DNA from 2 places in the Streptomyces sp. NPDC001700 genome. Region 1 is predicted to be linked to the other one. Evidence: riboswitches for the same ligand, from Rfam matches in the RefSeq annotation. Region 1 holds a riboswitch; the other holds the start of a gene.
The links. Region 1 has a riboswitch for cyclic di-AMP ahead of ACWC5C_RS19710 (M23 family metallopeptidase). Riboswitches for the same ligand answer to the same signal wherever they lie in the genome.

Region 1 (15,407 bases):
GCACGGCCTGCCCGGGCTGGGCTGACCGCCGGGCCGGATCCACCGCGTACACCCACGCCGTCTTGCGCCGCAGCTGCACCAGCAGCCCCGCCAGGCTCGGGCTCCCGGACGCCTGGGCCAGCGTCTCGTGGAACCAGTCGCCCAGCGAGCGCAGCTCGCCCAGCCGGCCGTGCTGGGCCCGCTCCTGGCCGAGCCGGACCAGACCGCGCAGCACCTTCAGATGCCCCTCGGTGCGCCGCTGGGCGGCCCTGGCGGCGCCCAGCGGCTCCAGCAGCGCCCGGATGTCCAGGAGGTCGGCCGCCTCCTTCTCGGACGGCTGCGCGACGCAGGCACCCGCATGCCGCCTGGTCGTGACGAAGCCCTCGGACTCCAGGGTGCGCAGCGCCTCGCGGACGGGCACCCGGGAGACCCCGTAGCGCCGGGCCAGCAGCTCCTCGGTCAGCCGGCTGCCGGGCGGACAGGTACCGGAGATGATGTCGTCACGGATCGCCGTACACACCGCATGAGCCGAAATCCGGCGACCGCCCTGGAGTGCGGCCGTATCCCCGTTCACTTCCGGTCCCGCATTATCGAACCTCCGCCTCAACCCCGCGAAACGCATCCGATTGACGCGCGTTCAGCGACTCTATTCGAAGCTGCCGGGATTTCCGATGGGCGAAGGAAATTCAGGGATATTTTTTGGTCACGGCGGCACAGTTGGTCATAGGGGCAGAGCACGCCGAAGGCCCCGTCCGGAGCGGACGGGGCCTTTCGACAGGAGTGGGCGACGGATCAGAGGTTGACGCCGTGCGAGCGCAGGTACGACAGCGGGTCCATGTCCGAGCCGTACTCCGCGGTGGTGCGGGCCTCGAAGTGCAGGTGCGGGCCGGTGACGTTGCCGGTGGCGCCGGACAGGCCGATCTGCTGGCCGGGGGTGACCTTCTCACCGACCGAGACGCCGACCGACGAGAGGTGGCCGTACTGGGTGTAGGTGCCGTCGTTCATCTTGATGACGACGTTGTTGCCGTAGGCACCGCCCCAGCCCGCCTCGACGACCTCGCCGGAGCCCACCGACTGCACCTCGGTGCCCGTGGAGGCCTGGAAGTCGATCCCGGTATGGCTGCCGGAGGACCACAGGCCGCTGGACGCCGCGTAACCGGTGGAGACGGAGGAGCCGTCGATCGGCGAGACGAACGTGTTGAGGCGCTTGCGCTCGGCCTCACGCGCGGCGCGCTCCTTGATCTCGCGCTCCGCCTTGGCCTTCTTCGCGGCGGCGTCGGCCTTCCGCGCGGCCTCCTGGCGGGCCACGGCCTCGGCCTTCGCCTTGGCTTCTGCGGCCTCGGCGGCGCTCTCCTGGGACAGGGCCTGCGCGTCAATCTGGTCGGAGAGACCGTCGCCCATCACCATCGCCTGGCGGAGACCGGTGTCCTGGGCAGACGCCTCTCCGGTCGCGGCGAGGGCGGGGCCGGCGATCCCGGCGACGACGCCCGAGGCGACCGTGGTGATGCCAGCGATGTTCGCGCCGGTGCGGACGGCGGTCTGGCTGGGACGTCGGTGCTTCCCGGCGGCACGGGTGAACGCCATGGTGTGGCGCACTCCTTTCCTTCCCTCTCGCCTACCGGGTTAGCTGACGGGTTCGGAGCAGGAAGGTCTCCTACGGGCCCCTCCCCCGGCCGGGGAAGGCGTCCGATTCACCCCAGGGACGTTTGGGTCCCCGGCTCCCCTGGCACTCACACCATGGGACTCGGCGATGGCTGTCCGTGCCGCGGGTGCGGCGGTATCCGGCGAACAGCCGCACTGACGCTAGACGGGCCGTGTTTCGATCACCAAACGGTTACGGGTTTTTGTTGTTCTCGCCACAAACCAAACGCCCCGCACATCGGACATATGGGAGGACCCCGGCGTCTTACTCGACGCCAGGGTCCTTGTGGGGGTAGTGCGTTGAGCGGCCTCAGCCGGTGATGACGGTCACCTCTCCGATGCCGAGCGCCTTCACCGGCTCCTCGATCCGGGAGGCGTCACCCACGAGCACGGTCACCAACCGGTCGGCCGGGAAGGCGCTCACGACCGCCGCGGTCGCCTCCACCGTGCCCGCGTCGGCGAGCCGGGCGTACAGCTGCGCCTGGAAGTCGTCCGGCAGGTGCTGCTCGACCTGGTCGGCGAGGGTGCCCGCGACAGCGGCCGCCGTCTCGTACTTGAGCGGGGCGACGCCGACGAGGTTCTGCACGGCGACATCGCGCTCGGCGTCCGTCAGCCCCTCCTCCTTCAGCGTCCGCAGCACCGTCCACAGGTCCTCCAGCGCCGGGCCGGTGACCTCGGTGGCCACCGAACCGCTGATCGCCAGCAGCGAGGCGCCCGCCGAGCCGCCGCCGGCCGGCGAGGGCGGCGTGGAGCGCAGCACCTGGCCGAAGGCGCGCACCCCGTAGGTGTAGCCCTTCTCCTCGCGCAGCACCCGGTCCAGCCGGGAGGTGAGGGTGCCGCCCAGGCAGTAGGTGCCCAGCACCTGGGCGGGCCAGACGCGGTCGTGGCGGTCGGCGCCGATGCGCCCGAGGAGCAGCTGGGTCTGGACGGCGCCGGGCCGGTCGACGATCACCACACGGCCGGTGTCGTCGGCGATGACCGGCGGGACCGACCGCTGCGGGGCGGGGCCGCCGGTCCAGGCGCCCAGGGTGTCGGCGAGCGCCTGGTCGAGGTCGACCCCGGCCAGGTCGCCGACGATGACCGCGGTCGCGGTGGACGGCCGGACGTGCGCCTCGTAGAAGGCCCGCACCGCCGCCGCGTCGATGCCCTCGATGGTCTCCTCGGTGCCCTGGCGCGGCCGGGACATCCGCGACTCGGTCGGGAACAGCTCCTTGGCCAGGGCCATCGAGGCGCGGCGGGCCGGGTTGGCCAGCTCGTGCGGGATCTCGTCGAGCCGGTTGCGCACCAGCCGCTCGATCTCACCGTCGGGGAAGGCGGGGGCGCGCAGGGCGTCGGCGAGCAGGCCGAGCGCCTTGGGCAGCCGGGAGACCGGCACCTCCAGGGAGACCCGGACGCCGGGGTGGTCCGCGTGGGCGTCCAGGGTGGCGCCGCAGCGCTCCAGCTCGGCGGCGAACTCCTCGGCGGTGTGCTTGTCGGTGCCCTCGGACAGGGCGCGCGACATGATCGTGGCGACGCCCTCCAGACCGGCCGGCTCGGTGTCCAGCGGGGCGTCCAGGTTGATCTCCACCGCGACGACCTGCTGGCCGGGGCGGTGGCAGCGCAGCACGGTCAGCCCGTTGGCCAGCTCACCGCGCTCGGGCGCCGGGAAGGCCCACGGCTTGGGGGCGCCCCCCTGCGGCTGCGGGTGGAAGGTCATGGTGGCGGTGACGGCGTCGCTCACTGGGCCGCCTCCCCTTCTGCGTCGGTGTCGGCGGCTTCTGCGGCGTCGGCCTGCTCTGCGTCCTCGGCGCCCTGGACGGGCTCGTAGACCAGCACGGCGCGGTTGTCGGGGCGCAGCCGCGCCGCGGCCACGGCCCGCACCTCCTCGGCGGTGATGTCCAGCACCCGCCCCACGGCGGTCAGGGCCAGCTGCGGGTCGCCGAACAGCACGGCGAACCGGCACAGCTCGTCGGCGCGGCCGCCGACGGTGGCCAGCCGGTCCAGCCACTCGCGCTCGATCTGCGCCTGGGCGCGCTCCATCTCCTGCGGAGTCGGGCCCTCCTCGGCGAAGCGGGCCAGCTCCTCGTCGACGGCGGCCTCGATGCCGGGCACCTCGACCCCGCCTGAGGTCTTGACGTCCAGCCAGCCCAGCGACGGCGCGCCCGACAGCCGCAGCAGGCCGAATCCGGCGGCGACGGCCGTACGGTCACGGCGCACCAGGCGGTTGTGCAGCCGGGAGGACTCGCCGCCGCCGAGGACGGTCAGCGCCAAGTCGGCGGCGTCGGCCTCACGGGTGCCGTCGTGCGGCAGCCGGTAGGCGGCCATCAGGGCGCGGGCCGGGACCTCCTCCTCCACGACCTCGCGCAGCTGCCCGCCGATGACCTCGGGGAGCGTGCCGTCGCGGGGCGGCCGCTTGCCCTCGTGGGAGGGGATGGTGCCGAAGTACTTCTCGATCCAGGCGAGCGTCTGCTCGGGGTCGATGTCGCCGACGATGGACAGCACCGCGTTGTTCGGCGCGTAGTACGTACGGAAGAACTCCCGGGCGTCCTCCAGGGAGGCGGCGTCGAGGTCGGCCATCGAGCCGATCGGGGTGTGGTGGTACGGGTGGCCCTCGGGGTAGGCCATGCCGACGAGCTTCTCGAAGGCCGTGCCGTACGGCACGTTGTCGTACCGCTGGCGGCGCTCGTTCTTGACGACGTCCCGCTGGTTCTCCAGGCTCTCCTCGTCCAGCGCGGTCAGGAGGGACCCCATCCGGTCCGCCTCCAGCCACAGCGCCAGCTCGACCTGGTGGGCGGGCATCGTCTCGAAGTAGTTGGTGCGCTCGAAGCTGGTCGTGCCGTTGAGCGAGCCGCCGGCCCCCTGGACCAGTTCGAAGTGGCCGTTCCCCGTCACCTGGGCCGAGCCCTGGAACATCAGGTGCTCGAAGAGGTGGGCGAGGCCGGTACGCCCCTTGACTTCATGGCGTGAACCGACGTCGTACCAGAGGCAGAGCGCGGCGACCGGGGTCAGGTGATCCTCGGAGAGCACCACCCGCAGGCCGTTGGCCAGACGGTGCTCGGTCGCTTTCAGGCCGCCGGAGCCGGCCTGTTGCGTGGCCGTGTGACCCATGGGCATGTACGTCCCTTCGATCGCGTGATGGAGCGCGTGCGAACCGCTGTGATGAGCGCTTCTGTCACTGTATGCAACCGCACGGACATCTGGCGAAGTTCCCGTCACGCAAAGGTCCGGCCAAGGTCCCCTGGGGGCTCCCGAGGACGGACCGGCAGGGCCGCCGAGGGGTGCTCACGGAGCCGCCGGGGGATGGCCCGTTCCACAGTTGTCGGCGGACGGGGCCACAATGGTCCGCGTCAGATCCCGCTCTGCCGTTGAAGGAGCCGCAAGCGCGATGGCCCGCCGCAGCACGAAGAGTCCGCCGCCGGACGACTTCGAGGAGCGCATCCTCGACATCGACGTCGTCGACGAGATGCAGGGCTCCTATCTCGAGTACGCCTACTCGGTCATCTATTCGCGCGCGCTGCCCGACGCCCGCGACGGGCTCAAGCCCGTGCACCGCCGCATCCTGTACCAGATGAACGAGATGGGGCTGCGCCCCGAGCGCGGCTTCGTCAAGTGCGCCCGCGTCGTCGGCGAGGTGATGGGTAAGCTCCACCCGCACGGCGACGCGTCGATCTACGACGCGCTGGTGCGCATGGCGCAGCCGTTCTCGATGCGCCTGCCGATGGTCGATGGCCACGGCAACTTCGGCTCGCTGGGCAATGACGACCCGCCCGCCGCGATGCGTTACACCGAGTGCCGGATGGCCTCGGCGACCTCGCTGATGACCGAGTCCATCGACGAGGACACGGTCGATTTCTCGCCGAACTACGACGGCAGCGAGCAGGAGCCCGTCACCCTGCCCGCCGCCTATCCGAACCTGCTGGTCAACGGCACGTCCGGAATCGCCGTCGGCATGGCGACCAATATGCCGCCGCACAACCTGGGCGAGGTGGTCGCCGCCGCCCGCCATCTGATCAGGCACCCGAATGCCGACCTCGACACGCTGATGCGGCATGTGCCGGGCCCCGACCTGCCGACCGGCGGTCAGATCGTCGGGCTCGCCGGTGTCCGGGACGCCTATGAGACGGGGCGCGGCACCTTCAAGATCCGCGCCACGGTGGCCGTGGAGGACGTGACGCCCCGCCGCAAGGGCCTCGTCGTCACCGAACTGCCCTTCACGGTCGGCCCCGAGAAGGTCATCTCCAAGATCAAGGACCTCGTCGGCGCGAAGAAGCTCCAGGGCATCGCGGACGTCAAGGACCTCACCGACCGTGCGCACGGCCTGCGCCTGGTGATCGAGATCAAGAACGGCTTCAACCCGGAGGCCGTGCTGGAGCAGCTCTACAAGCTCACGCCGATGGAAGAGTCCTTCGGCATCAACAACGTGGCGCTGGTGGACGGCCAGCCGCTCACGCTCGGGCTCAAGGAGCTGCTGGAGGTCTACCTCGACCACCGCTTCGACGTGGTGCGCCGGCGCAGCGAGTTCCGCCGCACCAAGCGGCGCAACCGGCTGCACCTGGTCGAGGGGCTGCTCGTGGCCCTGCTCGACATCGACGAGGTCATCCGGCTCATCCGGTCCAGCGAGAACTCGGCGCAGGCCAAGGAAGCGCTGATGAACCGCTTCAGCCTGTCGGACGTCCAGACCCAGTACATCCTGGACACTCCGCTGCGCCGGCTGACCAAGTTCGACCGGATCGAGCTGGAGTCGGAGCGCGACCGGCTCAACGCGGAGATCGAGGAGCTGACCCGGATCCTCGACTCGGACGCCGAGCTGCGCAAGCTGGTCTCCTCCGAACTGGCCACGGTGGGAAAGAAGTTCGGCACCCCGCGGCGTACGGTGCTGCTGGAGTCCGCCGACGCCCCGCTGGCCGCGGTGCCGCTGGAGGTCGCGGACGACCCGTGCCGGGTGCTGCTGTCCTCCACCGGGCTGCTGGCCCGTACGGCGAACGGGGAGCTGTTCGCGGGCGAGGGGCAGGCCAAGCGCAGCAAGCACGACGTGATCGTCTCGGCGGTCCCGGCGACGGCCCGCGCGGAGGTCGGCGCGGTGACGTCGACCGGGCGGCTGCTGCGGCTCCAGGTCATCGACCTGCCACAGCTACCGGAGTCGTCCGCGCCCCCCAATCTGGCGGGCGGCGCGCCGATCGCCGAGTTCCTGTCCCTGGAGGACGACGAGGAGCTGATCTGCCTCACCACTCTGGACGAGTCCTCACCGGGGCTCGCCATCGGCACGGAGCAGGGCGTCGTCAAGCGCGTGGTCCCGGACTATCCGGCCCACAAGGACGAGCTTGAGGTCATCGGCCTCAAGGAGGGCGACCGGATCGTGGGCGCGGTCGAGCTGCGCACAGGCGAGGAAGACCTGGTCTTCATCACCGACAACGCGCATCTGCTGCGCTACCCGGCCGGGCAGGTGCGGCCGCAGGGGCGCGCCGCGGGCGGCATGGCGGGCGTCAAGCTCGCTCCCGACGCGAAGGTGATCTCTTTCACCGCGATCGATCCGGCGGCCGACGCGGTGGTGTTCACCGTCTCCGGTGCGCACGGCACGCTCGACGACTCCGCACAGCAGACGGCCAAGCTCACCCCCTTCGACCAGTACCCGCGCAAGGGGCGTGCCACGGGCGGGGTGCGCTGTCAGCGGTTCCTCAAGGGCGAGGACTGTCTGGTGCTGGCCTGGGCGGGCGCGACCCCGGCCCGCGCGGCGTCGGCCACGGGCGCCCCGGTGCCCCTGCCGGAGCCCGATCCGCGCCGGGACGGCTCGGGAGTGCCGCTCGACAAGCCGGTGGCGGTGGTCGCCGGGCCGGTGTAGGACCGGCGGAAAGCGAGTCGTCAGGGGCGCGGCACCGGATGGGTGCCGCGCCCCCGCGCGTGCGGCCACCGCCGGGCACCCCCTAGTGTCCGGCTCCGTTACGCCGGGCCCGCAGCTGCTGGAGCGCGACGCGGGCGCCGGGGTGGCCTCGGTCGGCCGCCTTCCGGAAGTGCCGCTCCGCCTCGGCCGGATCGCCACGGTCCAGATGCAGGGTGCCGAGCACCACCAGCGCGGTGAGGTCCCCGGCGGCGACCGCCTTGCCGAGCCAGTGCAGGGCCTCCGGGTACGCACCGCGGTTGCCGAGCCCGATCCCGTAGACCGTCATGCCCTCCCGGTCACCGGTGAGCGCCGCCTGCCGGGCGAGTTCCTCGGGGATCGGCCGCCCCTCGGCGTACGCCGCCCGCACCCTGGCCTTCAGCGCCGCGTCCAGCCGCCGCGTCCCGCGCTTCCCACGGCGCCCGCGCCACCGCGCCCACAGTCCGCGCATCAGACCCCCCTCCGCCCCCGGAGCGCCATTCTCCCGCCGTCCCCGCCCCTGCGGAACAGGCCGCGCCCCCGGGGAAACCGGACCATCTCGCTCCCCCGTCACCCGGATTCCCCCGCCCGTGCGCGAAGCTGATCGACAGAGGTTAGGCTTACCTTCGTGAGCACGTGCACGACCGCTTCCCGGGATCTGTCCGAGCCTCTCGCCGGGACGGCGGCCACCGCCCCCACCTGGCTTCTTCTCGAACAACCGGGCCCCTGGGGCACCGAGGCCCTCACGGCCAGCCGTCTGGACCCGGCCGTGGGGCGCGCCCTGGAGCGCGCCGCCGAGGGCACCGGTGTCCGGGTGGCGCTGATCCGCCGGCCCGGCCGCCATGCCGACCTGCACGCGGGCAGCCGTCACCGGGTGTTCGTGGCGCACACCCGGCCCGGCCGCTCCTGGATCCGTACGACCGCCCTCGCCGACCCGGGGCGGCTGCTCGACCTGGACTTCGCCGCGCTGGGCGCGGGCGACCCGGGCGGGCTGGCCGGTGCGGCCGACGACGCTCCCGCGGAGTTGCCCGACGACGCCCACGGGGCGTGGGAGGAGTACACCGGCGATCCGCTGGTGCTGGTGTGCACCAACGGCAAGCGCGACCGCTGCTGCGCGCTGCTCGGCCGCCCGCTGGCCGCCGAGCTGACCTCCGCCGGGGTGGAGGGCACCTGGGAGATCACCCACATCGGCGGCCACCGCTTCTCGCCGACGCTCGTCGTCCTGCCGCACGGCTACGCCTACGGCCGGACCACCGCCCAGGACGTCAAGGACACCCTGGCGGCGCTGCGCGAGAACCGGGTGGCCACCGAGGGCTGCCGCGGCCGCTCCGCCTGGGAGCGGCCCGGTCAGGCGGCCGAACTGGCGGTCCGCGAGCTGACCGGTGAGGACGGGGCCGACGCGCTGACCGTCGTACGGACCGAGAGCGCCGCCCCCGCCTGGTCGGTGACCGTGGCGCACACCGACGGCCGGGTGTGGCGGGTGAGCGTCGCGCAGGTGGCGGCCGCGCCGCCGAGGCAGCAGAGCTGCGGTTCGCCGCTGGGCTCCCCGGCCCGGATGGACGTGGTCGGCATCCACGCGGTGCGGCCCGCGCGCGACGGACGGACGGTCGCGCTCGGCGGACGCTGACAGACCGCGCCCCGGCCTCCCCCGCCGCGCCAGGAAGCGCGCCGGGGGTACTGGCGCGGTCCCCGCGCCGCGCCCTTCGTTACCCTTCGTTGCCATGAGCGCCGCGATACCGCCGGGGCCGCCCTCCGCGCCCACAAGGTGGCGCATCGGCTGGCCCCGACGCGTCTTCTCCCAGGTGCTGCTGATGCAGCTGGCCATCGCCACGGGTGTCACCGTGCTAGCGACCGGGCTCTTCCTGCGCCCGCTCGGCTCCCAGCTCGACGACCAGGCCATGCGCCGGGCGCTGGCCATCGCCCAGACCACCGCCACCGAACCACGGCTGGTCACGGCGCTGCAGCACACCCGCCCCACCAGGGGCGGCCCGGTCCAGGCCGCGGCGGAGCGCATCCGCCGGTCGACCGGCGCCGAGTACGTCGTGATCATGGACCGGCGCGGGGTCCGCTGGTCGCACACCTCCCCGGACGAGATCGGCAAACACGTCTCCACCAGCCCGGACGACGCCCTCGCGGGCCGCGAGGTCATGCAGATCGACAACGGCACGCTCGGCCGCTCGGCCCGTGGCAAGGTGCCGCTGCGCGACCGGGACGGCCGCATCGTGGGCGCCGTATCGGTCGGCATCGCGTACGAGACCGTGCGCGGCCGATTGCTCGGCGCGCTTCCCGGGATGCTCGCGTACGCGGGCGGCGCGCTCGCCATGGGCGCCCTGGCGGCCTATCTGGTCTCCCGCAGGCTGCAGCGGCGCACCCACGACCTCGCCTTCTCCGACATCTCCGCGCTGCTCGCCGAGCGCGAGGCCATGCTGCACGGCATCCGCGAGGGTGTCGTCGCGCTCGACGCGCGGGGCCGCATCCGGTTGATGAACGACGAGGCGCAGCGGCTGCTGGATCTGCGCGCCGAGGACACCGGACAGCCGCTGGAGGCGGTGCTGCCGCCCGGCCGGACGACCGATGTGCTCGCCGGGCGGGTCACCGGCGCCGATCTGCTGACCGTCAGCGGCGGCCGGGTGCTGGTCGCCAACCGGATGCCCACGGACGACGGCGGCGCGGTGGCCACCCTGCGCGACCGCACCGAGCTGGAGCGGCTCGGCCGCGAGCTGGACGGCACCCGCGGGCTGATCGACGCGCTGCGCGCCCAGGACCATGAGCACGCGAACCGGATGCACACCCTCCTCGGCCTGCTCGAACTCGAACTCCACGAGGAGGCGGTCGAGTTCATCACCGAAGCGGTCGGCGTCCACCGGGCCACCGCCGAGCAGGTCACCGAGCGGGTGCACGATCCGCTGCTGGCCGCCCTGCTGGTCGGCAAGGCCACCGTCGCGACGGAGCGCGGGGTGTCCCTGCGCATCGCCGGGGGCACCCTGCTGCCGGACCGGCTGGTGGACCCACCGGGCCTGGTGACGATCGTCGGCAACCTGATCGACAACGCGCTGGACGCGGCGGTCGGTTCGGCCGGGCCCATGGTCGAGGTGGAGCTGTGCGCTGACGACCGTACGGTGCTGCTGCGGGTCTCGGACACCGGGCCCGGCGTCCCCGCCGACCGGCGTGATCTGGTCTTCACCGAGGGCTGGTCCACCAAGAAACCGCCCGCGCACGGACAGCGCGGCATCGGTCTCGCGCTGGTGCGCCGCCTCGCCGAGCGCCAGGGCGGCAGCGCGCGGGTGGCCGACCGCGACGGCGGCGGCGCCGAGTTCACCGTCGTCCTCCCCGAGGCGCTGACCGAGGAACCCGCCGAGGGACCGGCCGGGGACCCGGTCGAGGCGCCGCTGACCCCGACAGGAGAGCCCCGATGACATCGGACACCGGCCCGGGCGGCCTCATCGAGGTACTGGTCGTGGACGACGATGTGCGGGTCGCGCGCGTCAACGCGGCGTACGTCGGGAAGGTGCCGGGCTTCCGCGTCACCGGGCAGGCGCACACGGCCGCCGACGCGCTGGCCTTCCTGGAGCACGGCCACGCCGATCTCGTCCTGCTCGACCACTATCTGCCGGACGAGACCGGGCTCGCGCTGGTGGGGCGGCTGCGGCAGCTGGGCCACCACACCGACATCATCATGGTGACCGCCGCCCGCGACATCGGCACCGTCCAGGCCGCGATGCGCAACGGCGCGCTGCAGTACCTGGTGAAGCCGTTCACCTTCGCCGGGCTGCGGGCCAAGCTGGAGGGCTACGCGGCGCTCCGGCGCGCCCTGGCGGGCGGTGGCGAGGCCGGGCAGGACCAGGTGGACCGGATCTTCGGCGCCCTGGGCGGCGCCTCGGCCGGCCCCGCCGAGCTGCCCAAGGGCCACTCGGCGCTCACCGCCGACCTCGTACGGGAGGTGCTGCGCGGCGCCGACGGCCCGCTGTCGGCCCAGGAGGTCGCCGAGCGCGCCTCGCTCAGCAGACAGACCGCCCAGCGCTATCTGAAGCTCCTGGAGCGCACCGGCCGGGTACGGCTCAGCCTCAAATACGGCGAGACCGGCCGCCCGGAACACCGCTACGACTGGGTCTGACCGGGGGCGCCGGCTCAGGCCGCGCCCGCCCCCGTGAGGGCCCGTACCTCCGTCTCCGCGTGCCGGGCCGCGTGCCCGCGGGCGTCCGCCGGCTCGCCGGAGAGGACCGTGCCGAGCCATCCGGCGAGGAAGCCGAGCGGGACCGAGACCAGACCCGGGTTCTGCAGCGGGAACACGTGAAAATCCACCCCGGAGAAGATCGCGTCGGGGCCGCCGGAGACCACCGGGGACAGCACCACCAGCACCACCGCCGGGACCAGCCCGCCGTAGACCGACCACACCGCACCGCGCGTGGTGAACCGCCGCCAGAACAGCGAGTACAGCAGGACGGGCAGGTTCGCGGACGCGGCGGCCGCGAAGGCGAGCCCCACCAGGAAGGCCACGTTGAGGTCGTCGGCGAGCAGCCCGAGGCCGATCGCCGCCGCCCCGATCCCGACCGCCGCGACCCGCGCGACCGCGACCTCACTGCGCGGTGTGCGGTCCTCGCGGCGGCTCAGCGAGGCGTACAGGTCGTGCGCGACGGAGGCCGAGGAGGCGAGGGTGATCCCGGCGACGACGGCGAGGATGGTGGCGAACGCGACGGCGGCGACGATCGCGAACAGCACCGTCCCGCCGGTCGACCCGGCGCCCCCGCCGAGGTCGAGCGCGAGGAGCGGCACGGCCGTGTTGCCCGCCGCGTTGGAGCTGCGTACGGCGTCGGTGCCCAGCACGGCGGCCGCGCCGAACCCCAGCACGATCGTCATCAGGTAGAAGCCGCCGATCAGCCCGATCGACCAGATGACGGACCGCCGGGCGGCCGGGGCGGTCGGCACAGTGTAGAAGCGCGAGAGGATGTGCGGCAGCCCGGCGGTGCCCAGGACGAGGGCGACGCCCAGGCTCACGAAGTCCAGCCGGGCGGTCCAGCCGTCCCCGTACGCGAGGCCCGGGGCGAGGAAGTCGGCGCCCTGCCCGCTGTGCAGCGCCGCAGTGCTCAGCAGGCTGTCGATGTCGCCGTTGAAGCGGATCAGGACGAGCACGGTGAGCGCCACCGCGCCGCCCATCAGCAGGACGGCCTTCACGATCTGGATCCAGGTCGTGGCCCGCATCCCGCCCAGCGCGACGAAGACCACCATCAGGGTGCCGACGCCGATGACCGTCCAGGACCGGGCCCGGGACCCCGTCTCGTCCAGCAGCAGGGCGACCAGGCTGCCCGCGCCGACCATCTGGGCGACCAGGTAGAGCACGCAGACGGTGACCGAGGAGACGCCCGCGGCGATCCGGACCGGGCGCTCGCTCATCCGCGCGGCCAGCACGTCGGCGAGGGTGAACCGGCCGCAGTTGCGGACGAGTTCGGCGACCAGCAGCAGCACCACCAGCCAGGCCACCAGGAAGCCGACGCAGTAGAGCACCCCGTCGTAGCCGAAGAGCGCGATGAGGCCGGAGATGCCGAGGAAGGAGGCGGCCGACATGTAGTCCCCCGCGATGGCGAAGCCGTTCTCCATCGGGGAGAAGAGCCGCCCGCCCGCGTAGAACTCCTCCGGGGAGCCCTGCCGGCGGCGGCTCGCCCAGGTGGTGATCGCGAGGGTGGCGGCCACGAAGACGCCGAAGAGCAGGAGCGCGAGGCTCTGCTGATTGCCGGTCACCGCCCGTGCCCCCGCATCATCTCCTGCGTCACCCAGCGCAGCTCCAGCGCGACCCGGTCCCGGCGCAGCCGTGCGTGGCGGGCGTAGGCCCAGGTCAGCAGGAAGGTGGTGGCGAACTGGGCGAGGCCCGCGACCATCGCGACATTGAGCGATCCCGCCACCGGACGGGCCATCACACCGGGCGCGGTGGTCGCCGCGACGACGTACGCGAGATACCAGAGCAGGAAGGCGGCGGCCGCGGGGAAGACGAAGCGGCGGTAGCGCCTGCGCACCTCCTGGAAGGCGGCGCTGCCGTGCACCTCCGTATAGACCTCCTCGGCGGCGGGCGGACGGGCGCGCCGGGGCGGGGCGGCCGTCTCGTCCGGCCCGTCCCAGCCGGAGGCGAGCGCGTCGTACCAGGGATCGTCCAGCCGGGCCGCCCCGGCATCGCGCGCGTTGTGCATGTCCACCCGAAAGCTCCTTGTTCACTGCCGCGTTGGCGTGCCCAAGGATGGACAGAGGGACAAGATCCCGGATACTCCAATACCGGACGTTCACCCCATCAGGTGACTCAGGTGATGAACAACCCGGAATCGGTGTCAGGTGGATTCCTGGTGGAAGGCGTCCCTCCACCCGGGGGTGGAGGGACGGCCGCCTCAGATGCTCCGCGACTCAGACGTCGATGCGCGACCGGTCCAGGGTCGCCGCCGAGTTGGTGATGAACTCCTTGCGCGGCGCGACCTCGTTGCCCATGAGCAGGTGGAAGGCCTGCTCGGCGGCCTCCAGGTCGCTGATGTTGATACGCCGCAGGGTGCGGTGGCGCGGGTCCATCGTGGTCTCCGCGAGCTGGTCGGCGTCCATCTCACCGAGACCCTTGTAGCGCTGGATGCCGTCCTTGTAGCGGACCCCGCGGCGCTCCAGGTCCAGCAGCGTCTCCCGCAGCTCGTTGTCGGAGTACGTGTAGATGTACTTGTCCTGGCCCCGCTTCGGGTTGACCAGCTCCACCCGGTGCAACGGCGGCACGGCCGAGAAGACCCGCCCCTGCTCAACCATCGGCCGCATGTAGCGCTGGAAGAGGGTGAGCAGCAGACAGCGGATGTGGGCGCCGTCGACATCGGCGTCGGCGAGGAAGATCACCTTGCCGTAGCGGGCCGCGTCGATGTCGAACGTACGGCCCGAACCGGCTCCTATGACCTGGATGATCGATCCGCACTCGGCGTTCTTCAGCATGTCCGAGACGGACGACTTCTGGACGTTGAGGATCTTGCCGCGGATCGGCAGCAGCGCCTGGAACTCGGAGTTCCGGGCGAGCTTGGCCGTACCGAGCGCCGAGTCGCCCTCGACGATGAACAGCTCGCTGCGGTCCACGTCGTCGCTGCGGCAGTCGGCCAGCTTCGCGGGCAGCGAGGAGGACTCCAGCGCGGTCTTGCGGCGCTGCGCCTCCTTGTGCTGGCGGGCCGCGATCCTGGTGCGGGCCGCGGCGACGACCTTCTCCAGGACGGCGCGGGCCTGCTGCTTGGCGTCCCGCTTGGCGGAGGTCAGGAACGCCTTCAGCTCCTTGGCCACCACGTTGGCCACGATCCGGGAGGCGGCCGAGGTGCCCAGCACCTCCTTGGTCTGCCCCTCGAACTGCGGCTCCGCGAGCCGCACGGTCACGACGGCGGTCAGGCCCTCCATGACGTCGTCCTTGACGACATCGTCCTCCGCGACGCGCAGCAGCTTGGCGGAGCGCAGCACCTCGTTCACGGTCTTGGTGACCGAGCGCTCGAAGCCGGAGACATGCGTGCCGCCCTTGGGGGTGGCGATGATGTTCACGAAGGACTTGGTGGTGGCGTCGTAGCCGGTGCCCCAGCGCAGCGCGATGTCGACACCCAGCTCCCGGGTGACCTCGGTCGGCGTCATGTGGCCGCGGTCGTCGAGGACCGGCACGGTCTCCTTGAAGGTGCCCTGCCCGGACAGGCGCATCACGTCGCAGACGGCCTTGTCCTGGGCGAGGTACTCGCAGAACTCGCTGATGCCGCCGTCGTAGCGGAACGTCTCCTCGACGGGCCCGTCCCGGCCCTCGAGGGACCGCTCGTCCCGTACGACCAGCGTCAGGCCGGGCACCAGGAAGGCGGTCTGACGGGCGCGGGCGTGCAGGTTCTCCAGGGAGAGCTTGGCGTCCTTGAGGAAGATCTGCCGGTCCGACCAGTAGCGGATGCGGGTGCCGGTGCGGTTCTTGGGAACCCGCTTCCCCTTG
Region 2 (15,407 bases), on a different contig from region 1:
GCTTGACGACGACGGTGGGCGGCTCGGCGATCGCGATGTTGGTGCAGTTGCTGCCCAGCTCGATGTCGTCGGTCGGCGCCACCGCGGGCAGCGTGGTGATCGGGCCGGTGGCGGTGTCGCAGTCGTTGACCTGCGTGGCCGCCTTGGAGTTGGTGAAGTTGACGCAGTCGGAGGCGACATCCAGGACCCCCGACGGGGCGAGCACGGCGCCGGTGATGATGGCGCTGGTGGCGGTGTCACACGAGTTCGCCTGGGTGACGCCGTTGTTGCCGCCGGTCAGTCCGCCGAGGCCGTAGGCGCTCGCTCCACCCGCGGTGCCGATGACCATGGCGCCGGCCGCGGCCGTCATGAGAGCTGCCTTCTTGCCGATCTTCATTGCTTGGTGCCTCCGTAGGTGATTCTCCGCGATATTCCGCAGACACCCAATCAACGAAGACGAAGAGCGGAGGATCCGGTACGGCCGAGAGCTTCACCCGTCCGCCGCAGTTTGGATATCTTCACCCCTTGTTTCCGGTCGCCACACGAAAATGCGCGACCCCCGTGAAAATATTCCGGGGGCCGCGCGAAGGGAAAACAGCCGTCGACTACTCCGCCGCTCCGCTGCTCTGGCCCTCTCCGTTCCCGGCCACGTTGAGGCAGTTGGTCTCGTTGGTGACCTCGGTGCCGGGGCCGAGCGTGATGGGGCCGAGCACGGAGGTCGTCCGGCAGTCGTTGCTCTGCTTCGTCACCTCGCCCGACTCGCTGACGTTGATGCAGTTGGTCCGGTTGGTGACCTCGGAACCGGGCGTCAGGGCGACCGTGATGGGCCCGACGACGGAATGGGTCCGGCAACGGTTCTTCTGCTCCGAGACCCCCGACTCGGCGTAGTTGACGCAATTGGTCTCGTTGGTGATGTCCTCGCCGCCACCGGTGATCTCGATAGTGCCGATGAGAGAGCTGGTGTCACAGCGGTTCTGCTGGACTCCGCCGCCGAGCGGGAGGGTCGAGGGGCCGGTACCGCTGTCGGCGGCGTCGGCGGCACCCGCGCCACCGATGGCCAGTGCGCTCACGGCCGCTACGAGAAGCGCCGTCCTTTTTCCCATGTGCATCTAAGAGCCTCCTAGTGATTTTTCCCGGATATCAGCGAACACCTGATGAACGACGCCGACCAGCTGAGGCTCCCCGGAACGCCATCGCCGTACCCGAATGGCGCAGTAAACACATCGTGGGTCAATGTCCATTCATGCGGCGGCGGCCCTGGAAGCACTCTTCCAGGGCCGCCGATTCAGCGGGAACACCGTGGGGTGTTCAGCGACGCGGTGACGTCACGCGCGGCGGCGTCACGGAGTGTCGTCGACCGCGATGTTGGTGCAGTTGCTGCCGATGTTGATGTCGCCGGTCGGGGCCAGCGCGGCAGCGGTGGTGATCGGGCCGGTGGCGGTGTCGCAGTCGTTGCTCTGGAAGACCGCACCGGAGTTGGTGAAGTTGATGCAGTCGGAGCCGATGTTGAAGTCGCCCGCCGGAGCCGTCACAGCGCCGGTGATGATGGCGCTCGTGGCGGTGTCGCACGCGTTGGTCTGAATGGCACCCAGGTCGCTGCCGTAGTTGTGCGCGCTCGCGGCGCCAGCGCCGACGAAGACCAGAGCGCCGGCCGCTGCGGTCAGGAAGGCTGCCTTCTTGCCGATGTTCACTTAATCCTCCGTGTGGTTATTCCGCGGATTCACGGACGCCTGACTCAACGAAGGCATTCGGGAAAGGCACTGGGCGCGGACTTCGTTTCACTCGTCTGGCATAGGGCGTCCCTCATATGACAGGCATTCAGGGGCCGCGGGGCATGCCGCCTTTTCGGGAAATCCGAAAAAGCAGGGCGGAAGTGTGACGGCCCCGTCCCCGGCCCGCCGGTGTCCCGTCGATGGCTCCCAGGTATCCGGAATATGACATTCCGACTTGTTCGGCCTGTCGAACAAGTGATACATCCTGGCTCCACGACGCAGGAGTGAGTGAGGCACAAGTCCGACCGGCTGCTTCGCGGAACCATAGGCGCGGCGCGTATTCACGCCGCTACGCTAAGTACGCGAGGGAGTCACCCGGGGGCGGGAGGAGAGACGTGGGGCACTCAGGAGCGGGGGGCACCCCCGCCGAGCTGATGGACGGGCTGCTCGCCCGTGCGCAGAACGGCTTCGAGATCGGTGAGGCGGTGCTGAGCCGGGCGCGGAGCGCCCTGATGCACCAGTCCGAGCTGCGTTCCTGCCGGCAGTGCAACGAGCCGTCAGGTCCACGTGGCTATACGACGTACCGGCATGTCTTCCTGCTGCCCGACGGCAGCAGCCTGCTGCTGTGGGAGCTGGAGCACAACACCGGCCCGGACGACCGCCCGCTCTTCGAGCTGTACGCGGACGAGGGCGCCCTCGCGCTCGCCGAGCGCCGCGTCCACCGCTGCATCGGCGGCGCCCGCTGGGAGGAGCTGGACGGGTTACCGCTGTGGCTGCCGGAGCAGATGCTCCAGGCCGCCGAGCCCCCGGGGGCCCAGCGCGCGTACGTGGCGGACAACTCGGCCGACCACGCCCGCCGCGTCCTGCGCCGCGCGGAGAACGCCGACCGGCCGGGGGAGGAGACCGAGCGGCTGCTGATGACCGCCTTCGCCCATGACATCGCCCTCGCCCCCAAGCCCCGCCGCCGCTCCGGCGGCCCCGACGCCACCTGGTGCCGCTTCTACGAGCACGCCTTCCTGCTCGCGGGCGGGGACGAGATCGTGCTGTGGGAGCTGGAGCACAACCTGACCCGGGACGGGCGGCTGGTGTGCGAGGTCTACCTCGACGAGGTGTCGGCGGAGCTGGCGGCCGACCGCCACGCCCGCGCCCTCGGTGTCGACCTCTGAGGCAGCGATTTCCGAATAGTCCGACAGTGGGCCCATCGGGTGAAGTGTGTGCGCGCCTCCCCGATGTCGCGGATGTCCTTCCGTTCAATCGGAACGTGTGGTTTTCCGCGGATTCGGCTTTTCTGGAGGAAATCAAGTGAACATCGGAATGAAGGCGGCTGCCCTGACCATTGCGGCCGGTGCCCTGGTCCTGGGGGGCGCGGCTGGAGCGTCCGCTCACGGTGGTTACGGGGGCTTCGACCCGTTCGGGACGATCCAGACCAACGCGTGCGACACGGCGGTCGGCACCATCATCGAGGGCGCCGTGACCGCCCCGTCGGGCGACATCAACATCGCCTCCAACTGCATCAACTTCACCAACGGCACTGCGGCCGTCCAGAGCAACGACTGTGACACCGCCGTCGGTACGATCGTCGGCGCCGCCGCGCTCGCCCCGACGGGTGACACCACCATCGGCAGCAACTGCAGCAACATCGCTCTCGGCAACGACGGCTACGGCCGCGGCTGACGCTCACCGAGCCCTGGCGAACGCCACGGCTTCCCCTGCGGCCCCGGATGCTTGCCATCCGGGGCCGCAGTGCGTCTCCGACGCACCCACATGGCCGCCACCGACTCGCACCGCACCCCGGCACCCGGAAGCCTGATGACGGGATCACGGATAGACGGGGTCACGGATTCAGGGAAAGCGGGAGAAGCCGGTGGTGCGGGTGCGAGGGAGCAGGGCGCGTCCGGACGCCCGTACGCCCGCCGCCCCCGACTCCTCCGGCGCGGCCGCCGGTCTCATCACGGCCGAGGAGGCCGTCCAGGCCTCGCCGGGGCGCCGGCTGGCCCCGTGGACTCCCACCCTCCTCCTGCTCGGCGGCGTCGCCTTCGACCTCGCCGCCCCGGCCCCGTACACCGCCTCCCCCTTCTTCGCCGCGGCCCCGCTGGTCGCGGCCTCCCTCTTCCCGCTGCGGCAGACCATCATCACGACGGTCCTCGCCCTCACCGCCGTCTGTCTGCTGGCGGAGCTGCACGGCGTACGGGACCCGACCCAGGCGGCGACCGAGATCGCCACGGTGGCCACCGTCGCCCTGCTCGCGCTCGTGATCAACCGCGTCGTACGCCGAGGCGACCGGCGGCTGGCCTCGGCGCGCGGCATCGCGGAGGCGGCGCAGCGGGCCGTGCTGCCCGTACCGCCCGCCCGTATCGCCGGTCTCGACGTCGCGGCGCGCTATGTGGCGGCCGAGCGGTACGCCGCGATCGGCGGCGACCTGTACGCGGTGCAGGACACCCCGCACGGCGTACGGCTGATCGTCGGGGACGTCCGGGGCAAGGGGCTGCAGGCCGTGGAGGTCGTCGCGGTCCTCATCGGCGCGTTCCGGGAGGCGGCGGAGCAGGAGTCGACGCTGGAGGGGCTGGCGGGGCGGCTGGAGCGGGCGCTGCGGCGCGAGGGCGCCCGGCGGGCCGAGCTGGAGGCGTTCGAGGGGTTCACCACCGCCGTACTCGGCGAGATCCCGCGCGGCGACTCCACCCTCCGCCTCATCAACCGAGGCCACCCCGCGCCCCTGCTGCTGCCCGGCGACGGCGAGGTGCGCCCGCTGGAGCCGGAGACGGCCGCGCTGCCGCTGGGGATGGGCGAACTCGGCGGGTGGCCCGACCGGGTGACGGAGCTGCGGTTCCCGGAGGACGCCACGCTGCTGCTGTTCACGGACGGGGTGACCGAGGCCCGCGACCGGCACGGCACCTTCTACGTCCCCGAGGAGCGGCTGCGCGGCCGCCGCTTCGCCGGACCGGGCGGGTTGCTCGACGCGCTGGTGGAGGACGTAGCGCTGCACTCGGGCGGGGAGACCTCGGACGACATGGCGCTGCTCGCGGTGCGGCGCCCGCCCGGAGCGAACGGAACGACGCCGAACGGAACGACACCCCCCGCTCCGGACACGGACCGTAGCCAACCGTGACGGGCGCGCATAACGATTGACACACGATCAGCCCGCAGGAGGTTTTTGCCATCCCTTTTCAAGTGGGGTGAAACGTCCTCATCTGTCCTTCCTTGGTTACTAAGTTCATGCCAAAGCTACGCGGATTCTTCAGAAGAGCTTGGAATCATGTCGCGCTCTCTATTAACGTTCGATAACGCAGCGCGGTCGACACAGCCGTCGCAAGGGCGGCACCGTGCGCCGTCGCCGAATCCCGTTACGTGCAGCGCCAGCACCACCAGCAGCACCAGGCACTACCAGCACCAGGGAACCGGGGAACCACCACCTTGGGGTGAATCGGGTCGAACCTGACCCGTAGGAGACCTTCCTGCTCCGAACCCGTCAGCTAACCCGGTAGGCGAGAGGGAAGGAAAGGAGTGCGCCCCGGTGGCGTCCAACAGGTCCGTACTGGACGAAGCTCCGTACCGCTCGCCCGGTACCGGCATCGGCACAGCGACCGCGTACGGAGTCGGCTTCGACGCCGGAGCCGGCGCCCGACCCACGGTCGGCCTCGGTGCCGAACCGGATGAGCCGTCCCTGGGCAAGGAAGCCGTCTGGGACGAGTGGAACCCCACCGAGGAGTCCATCGCTCCGCTGCGCGGCAGGCACCGCGTCGTCAAGCAGCGCGGCGGCACCATGGCCCGCAGCGGCGCCGTCCTCGGCGTCGGCGTCATCGCGGCGGTCGGCGCGGGCGGCATGGCGACCGCCAAGGACCGTCCGGCCGCACCCATCTCCATGCCGGACCTCGCCCACGTCGCCGACGAGGTCAAGGCCCAGCTGCCCGCCGCCAAGGACCTGCCCGGCATCGGCTCCCTGATGGCCGACGACCAGGGCTCCGCCCAGCCCGCCGCGGCCACCCTCGCCACGAGCGGCGCCGACTCGGGCGAGGCGCTGCGCACCCGCATCCTCCAGCAGGCCGAGAGCCAGCAGACCGCGGCGGACGACGACCGGCGCGAGGCCGCGGCGCGGGCCGCCGCGAAGGCCGCCGCCGACGACGCCGCGAAGGCCGCGGCCAAGGCCCGCGACCTGGCGGACCAGAAGAAGGCCGAGGCCGCCGCCAAGAAGAAGGCCGCCGAGGCCGCCAAGGCGAAGGAAGCGGCCGAGAAGAAGGCCGCCGCGGCCGCCAAGGCCGCCGACACCCCCGCCAAGACCTCCACCTCCACCTCCGCCGGGTTCACCCTCCCCGTCGCCTCGTACACCCTGACCGCGGGCTTCGGCCAGGCCGGCGACATCTGGTCCGCCGACCACACCGGCCAGGACTTCGCCGCCCCGACCGGCACCCCGGTCAAGGCGGTGGGCGGCGGCACGATCACCCAGGCGGGCTGGGCCGGTTCGTACGGCTACCGCATCGTGCTCAAGCTCGATGACGGCACCGAGATCTGGTACTGCCACCTGTCGTCCATGGTCGTCACCTCGGGCAAGGTGTCCTCGGGCGAGACCATCGGCCGCGTCGGCGCCACCGGCAACGTCACCGGCCCCCACCTCCACCTGGAGGTGCGACCGGGCGGCGGCTCCCCGATCGCCCCGCTGACCTGGCTGCGCGACCACGGGCTGAACCCGTGACCCCCTGATCCGGCCGTCGCCGCGGCGACGGCCCCTCGCTCCGGCGGCTCTGGCGCTCTCTCCCCCCTTGACGCCAGGGCCGCCGGTTCTGTTTGTCCCCCGCCACCGGAATAGACGGGTCCGCCGGAGACGTTGTCGATACGTATGACTGAGACCCGCGAGAACACCCGTAAGAACATCGGCAGCCTGTCCGTCTTCCCGCTCTCCCTGGGCGGCAATGTCTTCGGCTGGACGGCCGACGAGGCCGAGTCCTTCGAGGTGCTCGACGCGTACGCGGCGGCGGGTGGCAACTTCATCGACACCGCCGACGTCTACTCCGCCTGGGCGCCCGGCAACAAGGGCGGCGAGTCCGAGACCGTCCTCGGCAAGTGGTTCGCCTCCCGTGGCAACCGCGACGACATCATCCTCGCCACCAAGGTGGGCGCCGGCGCCCCGGAGCCCCGCGGACTCTCCTCCTCCGCCATCAAGTCCGGCCTGGACGAGTCCCTCCAGCGCCTGGGCACGGATTACGTCGACCTCTACTACACCCACTTCGACGACACGTCGGTGGAGGTGGACGAGATCATCTCCACCCTCGACGAGCTGGTGAAGGCGGGCAAGATCCGCGAGATCGCCGCCTCCAACATCTCCGCCGAGCGCCTCGAGGCCTCCCTCGACTTCTCCACCAGGGAGAACCTGGCCCGCTACGTCGCCCTCCAGCCCCACTACAACCTGGTCTCGCGCGACACCTTCGAGGGCGAGCTGGCCGACGTCGCCGCCCGCCACGGCCTGGCGACGCTCCCGTACTACTCCCTCGCGTCCGGCTTCCTCACCGGCAAGTACCGCCCCGGCACCACGGTCGACAGCGCCCGCTCCACGGGCGCCGCCCAGCACCTGGAGACCGAGCGCGGCCAGAAGGTCCTCGCCGCCCTCGACGACGTGGCCGCCAACCACAACGCCGACCACGCCACCGTCGCCCTCGCCTGGCTCGCCGCCCAGCCGACCGTGGTCGCCCCCATCGCCAGCGCCCGCGTCCCGGCCCAACTCCCGGCCCTCCTGGCCTCGGTAGACCTCCACCTCACGGACCCGGAACTGAACCTCCTGACGTCCGCCTCGGACTGAGCCCTTGGGTTGTGCGCTGGGAGTCCCGGGGCGACATGCACGAGGCGTTTCTCCAACTCGCTCAGTGCATGATCCTCGCCCGGAGACTCCCAGCTTTTTACTCCTTAAGCCGCCTCAGTCCTCATCGGTGGTGTTGAAGCAGCTGACACTGATGATGACGGTGTTGTTGGCGACCGGGGAGTCGTCCCCGACGTTCCCGGTGGTGACGTCACCGTTGGTGAAGCTGATGTCGCCGGTGCTGACGCTGCACGCCTGGACGTTGGCAGGCGGAACCTCGTGGTCCGTGCCACCGTGGGCGGCCGCGGTGCCGGTCCCGAGGAGCACCAGGCTGCCGGCGGTCGCGGCCAGGAGGGCCACCTTCTTCGCGATCTGCATGATTCCTCCGTCTGAAGCGCAATCGGATGTCGACTGTCACTTCAGATTTAAGAGAAAATCATGAAAAAGTACTGCAGGAAGCGCCGGGATTGATCCACACGGCCCAAGGACTGTCCTTCCGTCACCTCCAATGGCGCAGTGACGCGCCCGCGGTGCTGCGGTGCCGGGATACCGAAGACGGTCACGGGCCGACGGATCAGGCGATGCGGATGCCCACCGACCGCGTGTCCGGACGCCCCTACGCCCCGCGCCGATCGGCCAGCACCCACGAAGCGGCGGCGACCCCACCGGCAACTCCGAAGACGGACGGCCACGCCCCGACCTTCTTCGCCAGCGGATGGGACCCGGCGAACGCGGCCACGTACAACCCGCTGAGCGCAGCCGCCGTCCCGTTCCCGGCCTTGTCCCGCCACCCCTTGGCGGCCACGGCCCCGGCCGCCGCCAGCGCGACCCCACCGAGCGGCCGCCTCTTGGTCCACCGGGCGACCCCGTATCCCCCGACCAACCCACCCGCAGCCACCAGCCCCGCCGGTACTCCAGCCATGCCGCTACCTCCCACTCCTTGGGTCAGCCCAGCTCATCCCGCCGCAGGGCCGTGACGAAGTCCCCCACGCGCCCTGCGTGAACCCGAGTACGGGCCCATCCGGACGCTTCGAGTCCCGTACGGCGGTCTCGTGGTCCGGCAGCTTCGCCGTCTCCACGCAGTTGCCCCCGCTCCCGTTGCTGTAGCTGCTCTTGTGCCAGTTGAGCGATGTCATGCGTCCACTCCTCGCATCGTTGGCGATGTAGGTACGGGACGGTCATGGTCGGCGAAACGGGGCCTCAGCCCAACTCCCCGCCCTGCACCGCTGCCACGAAGTCTGCCCATGCACGGTCCGAAAACCCGAGCACGGCCCCGCCCGGCTCCTTCGAGTCCCGTACAGCGGCCCTGCCGGGGAGCAAGGCCGCTTCGACGCATTCAGTGTTCCCGGGGCCGCTGTACGAGGACGTGAACCAGCCGCCGTCTCTCTCAGGTATGCAGGGCTCGCGCATCAGATCTCCTCACGGACGCGTTCGATGAGGGCGGAGGACGAGGCCATGTCCAGCGCCTGAGCGCGAAGGTAGTCGAACGCGAGCCGGTAGCGCTCCAGTTCCTCGTCCTTCTCCATGAAGAGCGAGCCGACGTGGATGTCGACGTACACCACGTCCAGCGACGGCTCCGCGCCGCCGAGGATCACGAAGCTCCCCATGGCCGCCGAGTGCGCGCCCTTCGCGAAGGGCAGCACCTGGAGCGTGATGTCGGGCGACGCGTTGGCCCGCAGCAGGTGGTCCAGCTGCTCCCGCATCACCTCGCGCGAGCCGACCACGCGCCGGATCACCGACTCGTCGAGGATGGCCCATAGATGCGGCGGCTTCGGCCGGTTCAGGATCTCCTGCCGCTTCATACGGATGTCGACCAGGCGCTCGACCTCTTCCGCGGACAACCGCATCTCGGAGGCGTGCTGCACCGCTTCCGTGTAGCCGCGGGTCTGCAGGAGCCCCGGCACGTAGAGGCAGGCGAAGTGATCCTCGCGTACTGCTTCGTCCTCCAGCGTGAACAGCAGGTTCATGGTCTCCGGGAGTGAGTCCGCGAACGAGGTCCACCACCCCTGCCGCTTGGCGTCCTTGGCCAGGCCGACGACGGCCTTCCGCTCCGCTTCGCTCGCCCCGTACTCCCGGCACAGCGCGTCCACGATGGGCCACTTCACGGGCCCTTCCTGCGTCTCGTACCGGCTGACGGTCGCCTTCGAGACCCCGACGAGCCGACCGGCCTCCTCCAGCGTCATCCCCTTGCGGGCCCGGAACTTGCGCATCATGGCGCCGAGCTGACGGCGACGAGTGGTGGCCCGCGCTGGCATGACGGCTACCTCTTCCTCTGAGGCTGGCGGTGAAGGACGAGGCCAGCGGCAACAAGGCTATGGCCGGGCGAAGTTGGCGAACCACCGATTCACCCTTTCGAGATTCCATGAGAAGTTACATGGTGAGACTTCTCGCGCCATACTCTCAGAAGTGAAGCTACGCAGCGCAGCCGTACGGACACGGCTTGGCGCAGTGCTGTCGTAGCGCCCAAGGGAGTGTGGCCATGTACCGCTACGCAGTCACCGAACCCCAACCCCGCCGATGCGTCCTCCCCTTCGCGGCGGACCCTTCCCAACTGGCCGATCTCCGCCGAGCCGTGAGAGCTGAACTCGCCGCGTGGGGTATGTCGTCTCTCGCCCACGAGGTGGAGCTGATCACCACGGAGCTGGCGTCGAACGTGATCAAACACGTCGGTGAGGGCTCCGCCGCCACCCTCGTCCTCGACGCCGGAGCAGACCAGCTCCGAGTGGAGCTGCACGACAAGAGCGACAAGGAGCCTCAGCGCCTCCACCCGACGTACGACGACGAATCCGGCCGCGGCCTGCAACTCCTCACGGCCCTGTCCCCCTCCTGGGGCACGATCCGTACGGCGGCTGGCAAGGCGGTCTGGTGCGAGCTTTCACTGACCCCGGACGAAACCCGCCGCCGCATCCTGCGGGCGACGACGGTGATGGAGACCTACGGCCTCGCAGCAGGCGGCACGGCCGCCCGGCTCACCCACCGCCCCGTCCTGGAGGACTCGGCGACCAGCCTGATCCTGGACCTGCTGCACTGGCTGACGGCCCAAGGTCTGGACCCCGACGACATCCTCGACCGCGCCCAGACCCACTTCGAGGCTGGGCTGGAGGCGGCATAACCACGTGAGCCGCGGGGCCGACGGAGCGTGCTTACCCGCCTGCCTTCCGGATCTCGGCGCGGAGGGCGGCTGGGGTACGCCATGATTCGCCGGGTCGGCCCCGGTGGCACATGCGATGACAGTTGGAGCACAAAAGCGCGAGGTCGTCCAGCTTGCTTTCCCGCGGCCCGGATATGTGGAGGGGCAGCAGGTGGTGCACTTCTATGTAGCCCTCGCCGAGCACCCCGTAGAAGCGGCCGAAATGGAAGTCACAGACTTCGCACGCCAGTGGCTGACCGAGGTGCCGAATGCTGTCGATCTTGCGCTGGCGGAGCTTGGGGTCGCGCTCGCGCGAGATCGTCCAGCGCGCGAGGAGACGGCCTTCGGCACCGGTGGCGCCGTCCTCGGCTGTCTCGTCCGGCTGCTCGGGTATCTGCTGGAGTTCGCCGGAGCGGATACCTTCCGCGATTGCCCTGGCTGCGTTGGCCATCCTCGAAGGCTGGGAGACGAAGTCGGTGATCACTTCTCGGTCCAGGCGCCCGCACTTAGTGGGTTTCCCCTGGTATGCGGGGTGGTTCGAGGCGAGATCAGTCGTCTTGCGGCTCACGCTGCCGACGGACCGGAAGTTGGGCACGCTCTTGACCACGTCGCCGTGCAGGGGGAGCGAACGGAGCAGCCTGGACAGCTCCTCCGTCCGTGGATCGCCTTCACGCAGCTCGTGCCAGTCGTTCTCGACAACGAGTACGCACGCCAGCAGCAGTTCGTCCCGGGTCCATGCAGGGCTTCGCATAGGCAATATCGTATGAGTGTTCGCTGTGGTGGATGTGGGGCGGACTAAGTGGGGTGAGGCTGTCCGGCACACTTGGCGAGTCACAGTGTCAGTGGGGTCTGTCACCCTCTGTGTTGGGTGGGTTGCGCATGGTGCCTGCCGTTGCAAGCTTTGGAAGGAGGGTGCATGACTCACACTGGGTCCAAGTTCACCTCAGTGGAGATCTGCGCCGGTGCTGGAGGGCAGGCGGTCGGGCTACACAAGGCTGGGTTCCAGCATCTGGCTTTGATCGAGATCGATGACTACGCCTGTGACACTCTCGAGTTGAACGTGACAGGTAACCCGGAGTGGGGCGGCTGCAAGGTTCTCAAGCGGGACCTCACGAAGTTCAAGGTAGACGAGCTGGGCTTGAAGCCCGGCGAACTGGACCTCCTCGCGGGTGGTGTGCCCTGCCCGCCGTTCTCTGCGGCGGGCAAACAGCTGGGGCAGGACGACGAGCGTGACTTGTTCCCCGACATGCTGCACATGGTGGAGACCTTGCTCCCCAAGGCTGTGATGATCGAGAACGTCCGGGGGCTGCTGAAGCCTCCTGAGAAGTTCAGCCGCTATCGCGAGGAAGTGATCGAGTACCGCCTGCGCAAGGCGGGCTACGCGCTGTGCTACTGGAAAGTCTTGGAAGCATGCGACTACGGGGTGCCGCAGCTTCGCCCCCGCGCGATCCTCGTCGCTATGCGCGAGGAATACGCGGAACACTTCGAGTGGACTGAGCCGGAGACACGTCCGCTCCTCACCATGGCGGAGGCCCTCGCGCCGTCCATGCGCAAGCGCTACAAAGACAGTGGCGACCCGCGCTGGGAGATCTTCTACAAGCGCTGGCTCACGGAGGCCCGGAAGGGGTCCGTCGCCCCGACGCTCGTCGGCGGATCCAAGAAGCATGGCGGCGCTGATCTTGGACCAACGCGTGCGAAGGAGGCGTGGCGCAAGCTCGGGGTGTGCGGCCTGGGCGTGGCGAACGAGCCCGAAGACCTCAAAGATGCCGAGCGTGATCTCTTTGCGGAGCGTGGCCCCAAGCTCACGGTGAAACAAGCCGCGATCATCCAGGGGTTTCCGACGGACTGGAAGTTCGCGGGCCGTAAGACGGCTGCCTACCGCCAGGTGGGCAACGCGTTTCCGCCGCCCGTTGCTCAGGCAGTGGGCGAGCAGATCATCGCTGCGCTAGAGAGGGGAACGAAAGCCCTGGTAGCAGCCCAGAGCGACACCCTCTTCGACATCCCGGCCCCGTCAGCTCCGCTCGGGGCGGAGCTTGGTGACGGCAGCGGCGATCGCGAGTGCGCATCTGTTAGCTGACTCGTGCTCCCAGAAGCGGAGGACAGTCCAGCCTGCCTCGGCAAGGCGCTGATCAGTGTCCCTGTCACGTGCGACATTGCCCGCTACCTTGCCCGACCAATAGCCCGGGTTGGTGCGCGGCGGCACGTAGTGCTCGGGGCAGCCGTGCCAGTAGCAGCCGTCGATGAATACCGCGACCTTCGCCGGACGGAAGACCATGTCGGCCGTCCGGCGAAGGTTCGGGAGGGGTTTGGCTGACACGCGGTAGCGAAGGCCCTGAGCATGCACCAATCGCCGGATAAGCTTCTCCGGCTTCGTGTCGCGGCTCCGGATCGCCTGCATGTTCCGTCGTCTGGATTCAGACGAAGCCCATGAGCCGTCCGGCGGGATCCAAGCTGTCTCTGTCGCCATCACGTGCCTCCACCCCCGACACTACTCAGTCCTCAGAGGCCTTCTTCGTCTCGGGGACGAGGGGAGCTGCCTCTTCGGGGTCGGAGTCGTCCGCCACCACCCAGTAGTCGCCGTCCATGAAGGCGCGTGGTCGATCACCGTGGTGTGGCTGAGCCTTCGCAAGCCGTGTGCTGACGAACTCCCCTTCCTGCGGGACGGGGATGTTGAGCTGGGCTGCTGCGCCTTGATGATCGCGGTAGTCCCCGAAGATCACGATCCCTTCGGGCCGAAGTATGGCGCGGGCACCGCCGTTATAGCGCACACGCTTCATGTAGTCCTTCTGCTGCGCCACGGTCCGTACGACGGCTCGGCTCACGGGACGTTGCTGCATGCGCCGGAAGAGTTCGGAGACTCTCGCTTGTCCTGAGGCCTTGCCGTACCGGGTGGTCGCGTTGAGGATGGCCTTCTGCGTCTCAGCGGAAATGTGGAGAAGCAGGTTCTCCTGGAGCGGCGCCCGGTCCCAGAGCCAGGTGACCAGGGAGTGATGCTGCTTGGTCAGGCTGAACTTTCCGTCACGGTTGCCCTTCTTCGTGACGGTGCCGTTCATGGTGAGCTTCTCCCGGTCGGCGCGGAACAGCCCCGCGCTCCACTGGCTCTGCTGGTCGTCTGCCCAGACCACGAGGCAGATCTCTCCCAGGGCCTCGGGCGGGATCATCCAGCCGTACAGCTTCTGGGAGTACTTGCAGTCGACCTCGATCCCCTCGATCAGGTAATCCATGTCCTGACCGCCGATGAAGCCGAACTCGCGCTGCAGATTGATCTCCACGAGCGTGCCGGCGTGGGTCTTCTCCGTCTTGTGCAGTTCGCGCCAGTCGAACCGGCCGGTGTGCTCACCGTCGAGGAGCTGGTCGATCGTTTCCCGCAGCACTCGGGCGAACCGCTGACCGTCAGGATCCAGCTCCAGCAGCCGCTGACGTACGAGCATCAGCTCAGGATCGTCGCAGACACCGGGCTGAGGACCAGGCAGGTCAAAGAGTTGCACGTGTTTTCCCCTCGTACGCGACGGCGCAGCTGAGGGCATGCGCCAGCCCTGTGTTTACCAGAAGGACAAGCTTGCCTACTTGTCGTGATCGCGTCGCCGAAGATGCCGTCCGGGTTGTCGGTCTTTATGATTGGCGCGGCCACCACGCCGACAGCGTGGTCGATCTTGTCCATCGGCTGTGGCCTCCGGTGTGCGGTTGGACGGAGTGGACGTGCATGTATCCATTCAGCCCTGGCGCGTCGACGCGGGGCCGTGATGTCTCCGGGGCATAGCCGGATCAATTGGGCATCGGGTGCTCGTAGACCCGAACGGACCTGGCTGCCAGATTGGGGAGCTCCGGTGATCCTGCGCATGCTGTGCTGCGAGTCGGCGCAGGACTGCTCGGTCCGCCAGCGGAGTAGATGCATGCCCATCAACCATGGTGCGATCCACGATGAGTCCCGGTGGAGCCATTCGCCTGACGACAGGGTGGTTCTGAGTATCCAGCCCTGTGGACGATTTCCTGTCCGAGAAGACGCGCCGCGCTCCGCGTCGTTGGCCGATGGCTGCGCCTGGAGCTATGCCGCGAACCGCTTGAGCAGCGTGGCCGCTCATGTCCGCCTCTGACACCCACGACGATTCCCAGTGATCATGGTGTCACAGTGCGTCGGCGCCCGGAATCCCATGTCCGGTCGCCGAGCCCCGTGGCCTGCCTGCCCGAGCGTCCTCGTCCAGTCGGCTACACGGCGTCAAAGTCGGCGAGCAGTGCCGTGACGCGTGTTGGTGCCTTGTCGAGCACGAACTCGTCGATGAAGACGACATCAGGAATCCCGCTGCCGTCCGCTTCGGCGGCGGCGCGCACGTTCTTGATCCGCTGAGGCTGCAGCGATTCGTCAGCCGCCTCGAACGGGCTCTTGGCTGCCACCCACAGGCGATCCTCGAAGAGGACCGCAGGTCCCGTTCCTCCGAGGTCCTCCACGAATTGGGCCTCTGCGGAGCGGAAGTCTGAAGCCCAGTTTTTCAGCAGCCCTGCAGCCTGCCTGCCTGGCTGACCCTGGTAGTCCTCCCCGGCCTCGAGGATGGCGAGGAGGTCGGAGGCCAGCCGCCAGTCGAGCAGGCTGTGGTACGCCATGTTGGTGTAGTCGCGCAGGCACTCGTAGCACGAGCCCCGGCAGTCGCGGTTGTGCGTGCCGGAGGAGAACACAGCCAGCATCTCCTTTGCGGTCGACATGAGGTCGCGGAAGACGTCGGGTTCGGCAAGGTGCGTGCAGTAGCCGGCGCCGTTGTCCAGGGTGTCGGACAGGAACGAGAAGGTACGCGCCTCTCTAGTCGCC

Region 2: it holds a riboswitch for cyclic di-AMP, as region 1 does, so the genes downstream of both, ACWC5C_RS33305 (M23 family metallopeptidase) here and ACWC5C_RS19710 (M23 family metallopeptidase) in region 1, are expected to answer to the same signal.

What each region holds. Positions count from the first base shown of each region.
Region 1 is NZ_JBSFGE010000009.1:301,662-317,068, forward strand. It holds gene ACWC5C_RS19705 (GntR family transcriptional regulator) at 1-499, opposite strand, end outside; gene ACWC5C_RS19710 (M23 family metallopeptidase) at 772-1,563, opposite strand; cyclic di-AMP (ydaO/yuaA leader) riboswitch at 1,577-1,739, opposite strand; gene ACWC5C_RS19715 (M16 family metallopeptidase) at 1,931-3,316, opposite strand; gene ACWC5C_RS19720 (M16 family metallopeptidase) at 3,337-4,713, opposite strand; gene ACWC5C_RS19725 (DNA gyrase/topoisomerase IV subunit A) at 4,985-7,438, shown strand; gene ACWC5C_RS19730 (tetratricopeptide repeat protein) at 7,521-7,925, opposite strand; gene ACWC5C_RS19735 (sucrase ferredoxin) at 8,082-9,080, shown strand; gene ACWC5C_RS19740 (ATP-binding protein) at 9,175-10,869, shown strand; gene ACWC5C_RS19745 (DUF7342 family protein) at 10,866-11,567, shown strand; gene ACWC5C_RS19750 (solute symporter family protein) at 11,582-13,189, opposite strand; gene ACWC5C_RS19755 (DUF485 domain-containing protein) at 13,186-13,638, opposite strand; gene ACWC5C_RS19760 (DNA gyrase/topoisomerase IV subunit B) at 13,841-15,407, opposite strand, start outside.
Region 2 is NZ_JBSFGE010000024.1:85,666-101,072, forward strand. It holds gene ACWC5C_RS33275 (hypothetical protein) at 1-349, opposite strand, end outside; gene ACWC5C_RS33280 (hypothetical protein) at 585-1,049, opposite strand; gene ACWC5C_RS33285 (hypothetical protein) at 1,320-1,670, opposite strand; gene ACWC5C_RS33290 (DUF6227 family protein) at 2,087-2,857, shown strand; gene ACWC5C_RS33295 (hypothetical protein) at 2,994-3,365, shown strand; gene ACWC5C_RS33300 (PP2C family protein-serine/threonine phosphatase) at 3,565-4,797, shown strand; cyclic di-AMP (ydaO/yuaA leader) riboswitch at 5,061-5,191, shown strand; gene ACWC5C_RS33305 (M23 family metallopeptidase) at 5,203-6,378, shown strand; gene ACWC5C_RS33310 (aldo/keto reductase) at 6,523-7,479, shown strand; gene ACWC5C_RS33315 (hypothetical protein) at 7,594-7,854, opposite strand; gene ACWC5C_RS33320 (hypothetical protein) at 8,093-8,398, opposite strand; gene ACWC5C_RS33325 (DUF397 domain-containing protein) at 8,403-8,612, opposite strand; gene ACWC5C_RS33330 (DUF397 domain-containing protein) at 8,677-8,886, opposite strand; gene ACWC5C_RS33335 (helix-turn-helix domain-containing protein) at 8,886-9,731, opposite strand; gene ACWC5C_RS33340 (ATP-binding protein) at 9,956-10,588, shown strand; gene ACWC5C_RS33345 (HNH endonuclease) at 10,620-11,357, opposite strand; gene ACWC5C_RS33350 (DNA cytosine methyltransferase) at 11,523-12,683, shown strand; gene ACWC5C_RS33355 (very short patch repair endonuclease) at 12,618-13,073, opposite strand; gene ACWC5C_RS33360 (NaeI family type II restriction endonuclease) at 13,099-14,037, opposite strand; gene ACWC5C_RS33365 (DEAD/DEAH box helicase) at 14,813-15,407, opposite strand, start outside.